3 regions of the Calothrix sp. NIES-2098 genome follow, and region 2 is predicted to be linked to each of the others. Evidence: predicted binding sites of a transcription regulator. Region 2 holds the regulator's gene; each other region holds the start of a gene.

Region 1 (3,282 bases), 1.1 Mb from region 2:
TAACAAATCACAAAGAAGGCGTAAAGGGCACAACTCTCATGTTTTTCTCTGTGCTTATGTGTCCTCTTCAATTTAGGGCAAACCTATCTTAAAAGAAAAATCACTTTTTCGGAAAATCTCCGATCGCTTCTGTATTTATAGTTAGTTAAAGTTGCTGAAAGTTCAATTTTATACTCTTTAATCATCTGGCTTTGGGAGAATATATGAGTTTGATAACAAAGTTAACAGCGGGATTGTTGACTTTTGCAACATTGATGGCGGGAATATTGCCTGCAATGGCTCGTCCGGCGACCTTGACGAGTAGAAGTAATCTGCGAACGAGTGCATCTTTGACCGCCAGTGTAGAGGAAATCTTACCATCAGGTAGTAATCTGGAAGTTTTAAATCTTACAGTAGGAGATGATGGCGATTACTGGTACTTTGTCCAACCAACAGTGGAAGGAACAGCAAGAGGTTGGATACGCAGCGATTTAGTCAGCTTTAAGCCGAGCCAGAAGCGCTATGCAACTATATCTGGGGAGCGCGGGTATAAAATTAATGTGCGTTCCTCTCCCAACTTAGGAGGTAAGGTTCTGCACACCGGGCTATCCGGTGATTTGGTGACGGTTGAAGATTCCTATCAACAGGCGGGTGAATATCGTTGGTATCGCATCAAGTTCCCAAATAATGTTACTGGTTGGGTGCGAGAAGACCTTTTATCAATATGGCCGCAAGGATGTATTATCATTTGTCCCGTACATTAGGCGTTATTACTAATTATTTGGACTTCTAGACTATCTTGCAACTCGATCTGTAATTGTGAATTTGCATTACCGCTATTGATGGCAATTTCTACCCAACCATGACTTCCAACTAAAGCGATCGCTTCTCCAACTTCAACATCACTGTAAGTTGCATGCCCTGGTATAGTCAACCCACGAACTTGCACGCACCAGGTTTTACCTTCGACATAACTTCCAGGAATATTGCTAATTAAGTTGCCGAAGCGGTCAATATATTGAATACAACCGACTACACCAGTTGTTGTTTCTTGGCATTCACCTAGATTTAGCTGTACCAAAGTCGCTGGATCGATTTCTTGCCCTAGTTCTTGAATAGGGACGCCACTAGCAAGATTAGCTCCCACTGGTGCAAAGATATCTCTACCGTGGAATGTGGTACTTGCTTGGGGAGTTCGCCAATAGTTACGATTTGTTAACTCAACCGCTGCGATCGCGGGATTTTGACTGAGTATGCCACTAAAGATGCCATTATCTGGCCCTACTAGAAAACCTTGGGCAAATTCTACAGCGATCGCTCTTCGCTTGCTTCCCACTCCCGGATCTACCACAGCTATATGCACTGTCCCCACAGGGAAATAAGGATAAGCATTCATCAAACAAAATCTAGCAGCAGCGATACTTTGCGGCGGAATCTGGTGGGTCAAGTCAATTGCTGTTAGTTTGGGGTTAATTTCGGCAATTACTCCCTTCATCACACCGACATACACATCGCGATCGCCAAAATCGCTCAGTAAGGTGACGATACTTGCTTTGCCATCAAGGATTCTCGATCGATCCATTGGTATACACGGTGTGTATCTATAAATATATAATAAAGCAGATATTTCTGTAACAAAGACTACGAAATTTGTGCTATATTAAGAAGACAGCACAAAGATGATGATAGATAACCAGGTAATCATTATGAATACAAATAGACTCCAAGCTGCTAACAAAGCTAAAGAAGCTCACAGACAAAATATTCAAAGAGATATCGAACGTCGTTTGCAAGTAGCCAGATCTCAGGGTGACGAAAAACTAATTCGTCAATTAGAAGATGAAATGCGTTACTGCGCTTAAATCAGCCCTTCAAAGTTATAGTTTTGTTGTGTGTAAACCCGCTAGCGCGGGTTTTTGTTTGGCATTAGTCAATGGGCATTTATCACCAGATGGTTAATATTTGGTGACAAATCTTCCATCAAGCTGATAGCCCCATTCATGAGAAGGCTAGAAATAGCAGCTTGACTCTATTGTGAAAGTGCAAATCGCTCCCTATCTACCCTTTTACGTTTTTGGCTTGTAAGTGGAAGTAACGTGCAATTCTTTCAACTGCTTTGGATCTACCGCAGAAGGCGCATCCGTCAACACACAACGAGCTTGCTGTGTCTTCGGAAAAGCGATGACATCGCGGATTGATTCTTCCCCAGCTAATAACATCGCCAACCGATCTAAACCGTAGGCGATGCCACCATGAGGTGGTGTACCATATTCAAACGCCTCTAAGAGAAAGCCAAATTTATTTTGTGCTTCTTCAGGTGACAAACCTATGGCTTCAAACACCTGTTCTTGAATTTCTCGTTGGTAAATCCGCCGACTACCACCGCCAACTTCAAAGCCATTAAATACCAAATCGTAAGCTTGAGCGCGGGCGGTTTTTAAGTCATGCAAATCGTCAGGATGGGGTGCGGTAAATGGATGATGCAGCGCTTCTAGGCGTTTTTCATCAGCATTCCATTCAAACATGGGAAAATCGGTAATCCAGAGCAAATTGATTTTTTCTGGATCGATTAATCCGAACTCCTTAGCTACAAATTGCCGCAATCTATCTAAAGTTTTATTAACTGTAGCTGCATCGCCAGCCCCAAATAGCAATAAATGACCGGCTTGTGCGCCTGTACGGCGTAAAATTTCCGCTTTTTGTTCAGCCGTCAGGTTGTCTTTAATTGCGCCAATAGTGTCAATTTCACCATCTTCTCGAACGCGGATATAAGCTAAACCCTTAGCTCCAGCTTCACTAGCTTCTTTGAAGATATCCCCGCCTGGTTTGATGCGGACATTAGAAATTGCATCGTTACCATTGGGAATTGGCAGAATTTTGACGATACCACCGTTGGCGACAGCATCCCGAAAGACTTTGAAACCAGAATCTTTTAAGACATCAGAAACATTAACTAGTTCCAAACCGTAGCGGGTATCTGGTTTATCGCTACCGTAGCGTTCCATCGCTTCGGCGTAGGTAAGACGGGGGAAAGGATGATGTAACTCAATACCTTTAACGCTTTTGAAAATATAAGAAACTAACTTTTCGTTAAGTTCGATAATTTCTTCTTGAGACATGAAACTCATTTCCATGTCCAACTGGGTAAATTCAGGCTGTCTATCAGCGCGTAAGTCTTCATCGCGGAAGCAACGAGCAATCTGATAGTATCTGTCCATACCAGATACCATCAGCAATTGTTTAAATAGCTGGGGTGATTGCGGTAAAGCAAACCACTCACCAGGATTGACGCGACTGGGGAGA
Region 2 (3,282 bases):
TGGTTTTTTGCTGTATCAGTAAAAAATTCTATCTGTTTTTCACCTCTAACGTAATTGCCAGCAGAAAAAATTCGCATGACATATTCACGACCATCATTAATCTGCTTGATCAATTGCTCAATTCTATCTTGGGTAACGTGCAGTATCTCTACATTATTTACTGTATTTGTCCCAGGTTCAGCTAATTCAAGCAGTGCATTCTGATTAGCTTCCTTTAGTAATTGGATAACTGCCTGACGCGCTGCGGTAGGTTGGTTAACCTGAATTACAGCCGCAGCCAGAACTTGACCCCGCACCAAAGCCAATTTACCTAAACGGAGGTCACGGTAAGACTGATAATATTTTTCCAGCCTTGCTACTTCTTGTTCTAGATAATTTTGTTGCTTTTCCAATTCTTGAAGACGAGATTCCCGCTTGGCAATCACCTGTTCGCGGGCTGCAACTTCTAGATTGCGCTGTTGAATCAGTTTATCTAACTGGGAAATTTTTTGATCTCGCTGTTCAATTGCTTCTTGCCGATTGGCTAATTCGCGATCGCGTTTGGCTATAGCTGTTTTGGCTTCGTCAATTGCTTTTTTTGCTTCAGCATAGAGTCTTTGGCGTTCTATCTTCCGTTGTTCAATTTCCGCCAAGAGATTCTTTTTCTCATCGTAAACGCTTTGCAGTTCGGCTATTGCTTTTTGATATTGCGCTACAACTTGTCCCAATTGGCTTTGAGTGCGGTTGAGTTGGGATTGGGTTTGGGCTTGTTGAGTAACAGTACGATTTAATTGAGCCTGCGTTGCTTGTTGTTTAGCATTCGCCGCCTGTAAGGACTTGTTAATTGCTTGTAAGTCTTGTTGAGCTTGGGCTTGTTCTTTTCTTGCCTGGTTGAGCTCGCTTTCTACCTGGCTTTTCTGGGTTTCTGTGGTTTTTAACTGTTCGCGCTTATTCCTCAGATCCCTTTGAATATCTTCTAATTCAAATACTCCTTTGCGCAATCCTTCATCCGCAGCAAATAAAATTGCCAGGGTTGATGCTGAAATTAAAGTACCCGTAAAAATAGTTACCAGTACTGCCGTATTTTTGGGACGTAACTTAAATAGAGAGAGGCGCGCCTTGCCAACGCGCGTGCCGATGCGATCGCCCACGGTGGCAAGCAAGCCTCCCAAAATTAAAATTGCTGCGATGAGGATGTACCCAGTGGTCATCTTCAGCTACCGAAATGCTTCCAGATACAGCCTACTACTTTCAACCATTTTTTGTGGGGGATAAGAGAATGACAATAGCTGAATTTACTCAATTTTTAGCTCTACCTCCATTATGGGCGTCATCTCTAAAAAAACAACACATGCCACCTCTACTTCCCCCAATTGGGTTTAAGTAAATTGCCTACTTAAGGTGACGGGTTTATGCACAGTAATCTTTTTTTTGTGGATAGAAATCATTTTTTTCTCGCGTAAATCTCCAAGTAACCTAGTGACGGTAACGCGAGTAGATCCAATTGCTTCCGCGATCGCCTGATGAGATAGCTTGAGATCGATTGTGATTCCATCAGCACAAGGAACGCCAAAATCGCGACAGAGAATTAATAAAAAACTTACTAACCTTGAACCCATATCTCGGTGTGCAAGAGTTTCAATCATCATCTCTGTTTGTAATATTCGCGAAGACAAACCTCGCAGCATTAACATTGATAATTCTGGATTTTCCTTGAGTGCTTGCTCCACCTGTTCAATTGGAGCTGACAGTAATTCTACAGGGGTAAATGCAACGGCATGGTAAAACCTATCTGACTTATTTCCTGTCAACAATGACAACACACCAAAAACACTATTTTCCCGCAGTAGTGCTACCGTTATTTCTTCTCCTGCTTCATAAACCCTGGAAAGCTTAACAGCACCTTTTAAAAGAAAATAAACTCGTTCAGCAGGATCGCCAGGAAAAAAGATCGTTTTATTGCGTTCAAACGTTTCTACAACCGGAGGAAACGCTCCGGTTGCCATCTGACGAAAAACATTTGCTAGGGCTTTATCTTGTGTCACGATCATCTCCCTTCCCCTACCCAATGCCGGAAAAACAAAAACTGATTACCTAAGAATACACCTGAAAAATCAATAAGGCACCGTCAACCTTTCTGTACTTTCCTATACTCAAAATCTCTGCTTCATAGTTATTTGTTTATAATGATACATAATTATTGATATTTTTAGCTAGAGCTTTTTGAAAAGGTACTTATAATAGCTGTATTCAAAAGGTTTTTTGAAGAAAAAATCAAGATATCTTGAGAATATCTTAAGGAATAAAGAGTAATTTTATTGCTGTAAACACTCTCACCAATAATCATTTTTACGAATCCTGTGTAAAACAAAGACAAACTAGTGTCAGATTCTAGTATGCTCAAGCATGATTGTTCACATTAAAAATTTATATGCTGAATCTGACTGGAAAAAACGCGCTTGTTACAGGTATTGCAAATAACCGTTCAATCGCCTGGGGAATTGCTCAACAACTACACAAAGCTGGAGCTAACTTAGGTATTACCTATTTGCCAGATGAGCGAGGCAAGATGGAGAAAAAAGTTGCGGAATTGGTAGAACCTCTCAACCCCAGCTTATTCTTGCCATGTGATGTCCAAAACGACGAACAGATTCAGTCTACCTTTGAAACAATCGGCAATAAGTGGGGCAAGCTAGACATTTTAGTTCACTGTCTGGCATTTGCAAATAAAGACGATTTAAGTGGAGATTTTAGTCAAACATCACGCTCTGGCTTCAACACAGCACTACAAATTAGTACTTACTCGCTGGTGCAGTTGAGTGGTGCAGCCAAACCTTTGATGACAGAAGGAGGAAGTATCCTCACTCTCTCGTATTTAGGTAGCGTTAGAGCAATTCCCAACTATAACATTATGGGAGTTGCTAAGGCAGGATTAGAAGCAAGCGTCCGTTACCTAGCGGCTGAACTCGGCCCGCAAAATATTCGCGTAAATGCCATTTCCGCAGGCCCCATTCGCACTTTAGCATCTAGTGCGGTGGGAGGCATATTAGATATGATTCATCATGTAGAGCAAGTTGCTCCTCTACGGCGTACAGTCACTCAACTAGAAGTAGGCAACACTGCTGCTTTCTTATGTAGCGATTTGTCCAGTGGAATTACAGGACAAGTTATATATGTGGATGCAGGATATGAAATTATGGGAATGTAGTAATAAGATTTGGGAATAGAGTATAGGGAATTGGGCATTGGATTGAGAAACACTCATCCTCTATACTCTATGCCCCATCGCCTATGCCCCATTAA
Region 3 (3,282 bases), 1.3 Mb from region 2:
ATTTAGCTCAACTTTGGTTAGATTACATCAATCAAAGAACAAATTAACGAATAATTGATAATGAAATGAATAAGTCCCCTCCAATCAATTAGTAACTATTTCAGTTATGGATACTGCTATTCTGCCATCGACATTTCTACTAACTTTGTTGTTGTCGGTTGGGCTGTTTTTCTTTATTCGTGCCTCAACAAAAGAGCGTACACAGACAGCACAACTGATATCTGAGCAAGATGAAGCCACTTTAATGCCTCAACTACAGGAGTATTTTCGCTCCCGGTCTTATCGAGTGGCAGCGGTAGACCGAGCAAAAAACCAAGTGACTTTTGAAGGGTTTGTTAAACCAAGCTGGTTTCTAGCTGTGTTTTTAACACTGCTAGCATTTGCTGGTTTGGTTTGTTTATCACTGGTTTTATCAATGCTGATTCCGAGTCTTAGTACCCTTTTTTTAGGTATACTACTGCTCTCCCCTGTGAGTGGTATTTTTTATTGGAAAAAAGCTGGAAGAATTGAGAAAGTGTGGCTCAAGCTGGAAGCAACCCCGAATCAGCAACACTCCTCAAGTAAAATCACTGTTACTGCCCATCGAGACGAACTCATTGAGTTGCAGAGGGCACTACAGTTAAAACCAATTGCATAAATCTTGAATTTTTTTGCACGTCTTTTGAGTAAGAGATGCAGACTTCTGTCCAAATTTTCCGGAAACAAACATTAGGGAGCTGAATATACAACCTAGAATATGTTGATTTTCCCTACGATAAAAAATCGTAGGGAAAAACTATAGCTGTTGACAGAGCGTCTTGAGCAATCTACCGAATGAACGTGCAATGTCGCTCCCGCTTTAAGACACTTTTCGCTTTATGCTGACTTCCTTGTGCATTATGAAACTCTAAATCAACCCATGCAAACAAGCTTGGTTTGAGACAAGTTAGCTCTACTGGCAAATCAACTACAAGTTAAAAAAATGAAGTTTTTGCATAACAGGAGCAATTTCGCCAGTTAAATGATTGTCAGAAGTCACATAAATGCGTAAGATAACCATTTATAGTTTAGCGAGCAGCCAAAGCTAGGTTTTCCTGACCAGTAGGAGCTTCTAAGATCCTGAGGCTGGGAAACAAGAAATGGTTCTCTTCGACGTATTGAGCACCAAACAGTCCCTTTTCTGCCCAGAAATAACGGTCTGTGGTGTGTTCGTTCCGTTTCACAAGTAGCAACGCAGGTGGTGTGATTCCTTCAGCTTGAATAAATTTTCTTGCTGCTGTCACAGGTTTTTCTTCACCACTCTCGATGCTATATTGAGGCACATGCTCCAGAATTCGACGCCCTTCTTGGCGACGACGACTTTTCCGTTTCCGTCTCCTTGCCAACCTATTTTCCTCCTCTTTCAAGCTATAGATTGTAGTGATAGCTACAAAATCCGTCGTAATTATATAAGTTCTAGTTCAAAAAATCAACAGTTTTTAAGCTTTCGATACAACCTAATTAATATCTTTAAAAATAGAGAAATCAAAATTGGGGAATATATAATTCCCTAGGGCAAACCATTACTAAGAAGATTTAGTTAAGCTTTATTAAATAAGCGAGGGAAAAATTCCCCTCTTCTTTAATTTACCCTCAAATTCTATAATCTTGAGCAAAATCTGAAAAATGTTAATGTCTGCCAGTTCTGATTTTGTTGCTCTATGCCGAGAGCAAATAGCACTGTTAACCCAAGGGCTAGGAGCATCGTTAAGTGTGGTCTACTTAACACAAGAATTGGTAGAGGCTCCCACAGGGGAAGCCAAACTGATTCCGGTGGTGATATACCCAGAAACGGCAAGATTAAGGCTATTTGAGGGGAATGCGGCGGAAAAAACACCTGAGCAATTGAAAGTGAGGAATGTTTTGGCATTACCTCAAAATCATGGAAAATTATTGACAGGTAAGGCAGAAAGCTCTAATTCCTCACAGGAGGCTGAGACATCAGAAGAAGAATATTTACTTAGTGAAAACCAAATTGTTTTACCCTTAATCCATGAGGGTGTGATGATGGGGTTATTAGTAACTGGTAGGGAAGACAGGGCTTGGAACGAACAAGAACAAAGCGAGATTCAGAGAATCGCCCAAACCCTAGCGATCGCCTGTATTTTAGATCAGCGTCGAGCTTGGTTACAGCAGCAATTGCATCAACAACAAATCCTGCAAGAACAGCAGCGAGATTTGCTAGATAACCTCTTGCATCAGTTTCGCAACCCGTTAACGGCAATCAGAACCTTTGGTAAACTGCTGATGAAACGGTTACGTTCTGGCGACCCTAATCGGGATGTAGCTGGCAATATAATTCGCGAAAGCGATCGCTTGCAAGAATTATTGCAACAGTTCGATCGAGTAATTGAATTAACGGAAGCAGATTTAGCACCTCTGTCACTCTCAGAAAATGAAGTAGTTGTAGAAGCAACTATCCAAAAAGAATCAAAGCCACCTCTGTTATTGCCAGGATCGGGAGAAAAAGCGGCTGACTGCGCCTTAGCAGATTTATTAGCACCATTATTAGTATCTGCTAAGGCAATTGCTCAGGAACGAAACCTACAATTAATCGCTAAAATTCCCCGAAATTTGCCCTTAGTCCGCGCTAATGTGAAAGCTTTACGAGAAGTATTAACCAATATCATCGATAACGCTTTGAAATACACTCCTGCTCGTGGCAAGATTTTGATTGAGGTAGGGCAAGAAAAAGATAATTTACAAGGAATTACTATTAGTGACACCGGCCCTGGTATTCCCCCAGAAGATTTGGAACGTATAGGAGAACGCCATTACCGGGGCGTGCAGGCGCAAACAGAGATTCCTGGGACAGGTTTGGGGTTAGCGATCGCGAAACAGTTAATAGAGCAAATGCAGGGCAAAATAGAAGTTTTTAGCCCTGCAATTAATTCCACAATCGCATCACCGAATGCACCAGGAACAACGTTTATTATTTGGTTGCCAGAAGTTGGGAATTAGCCCATAGTCGATTATTCATTCACTACTTGAGTGAAACCAACAAATTTTGATTGATTGTCATTTGTAGGTCGGTATCTGGGTCAATTGCAATTAAGTCAACACTGTTTTTCCCAAAGAACAACCCAATTAATGCACCAATACCAGCACCACCTAAGACTTCTTCTGTTGCAATTGCGCGATCGCCTGTTACCGCAGATACCGCAGCAGCTGCTCCTGCACCCAATACGGTATTCTGAATAATCGCACCAGTACTTGTACCTTTTTTAACTGTTTCTGTCTTGGTAATGACTTCAGAAGTAGCAT

The links. Region 2 encodes NtcA, which controls nitrogen genes in cyanobacteria. Its sites were predicted from a motif close to TNTGTANNNNNNNNTACANA; they were not measured.
Region 1: a site for NtcA is predicted at 1,608-1,627, ahead of pirA (arginine synthesis PII-interacting regulator PirA). Genes of this name have one in related genera too.
Region 3: a site for NtcA is predicted at 1,393-1,412, ahead of AACU33_RS26755 (DUF3155 domain-containing protein). Genes of this name have one in related genera too.

Annotation. Positions count from the first base shown of each region.
Region 1 is NZ_CAWNKJ010000001.1:6,570,583-6,573,864, reverse strand. It holds gene AACU33_RS27495 (SH3 domain-containing protein) at 204-743, shown strand; gene AACU33_RS27490 (SAM hydrolase/SAM-dependent halogenase family protein) at 740-1,561, opposite strand; gene pirA (arginine synthesis PII-interacting regulator PirA) at 1,686-1,841, shown strand; gene aspS (aspartate--tRNA ligase) at 2,046-3,282, opposite strand, start outside.
Region 2 is NZ_CAWNKJ010000001.1:7,664,933-7,668,214, reverse strand. It holds gene AACU33_RS32335 (DUF3084 domain-containing protein) at 1-1,190, opposite strand, end outside; gene ntcA (global nitrogen regulator NtcA) at 1,359-2,030, opposite strand; gene fabI (enoyl-ACP reductase FabI) at 2,411-3,187, shown strand.
Region 3 is NZ_CAWNKJ010000001.1:6,386,837-6,390,118, reverse strand. It holds gene AACU33_RS26765 (PadR family transcriptional regulator) at 1-47, shown strand, start outside; gene AACU33_RS26760 (cofactor assembly of complex C subunit B) at 107-637, shown strand; gene AACU33_RS26755 (DUF3155 domain-containing protein) at 1,047-1,364, opposite strand; gene AACU33_RS26750 (GAF domain-containing sensor histidine kinase) at 1,645-2,979, shown strand; gene AACU33_RS26745 (S-layer homology domain-containing protein) at 3,002-3,282, opposite strand, start outside.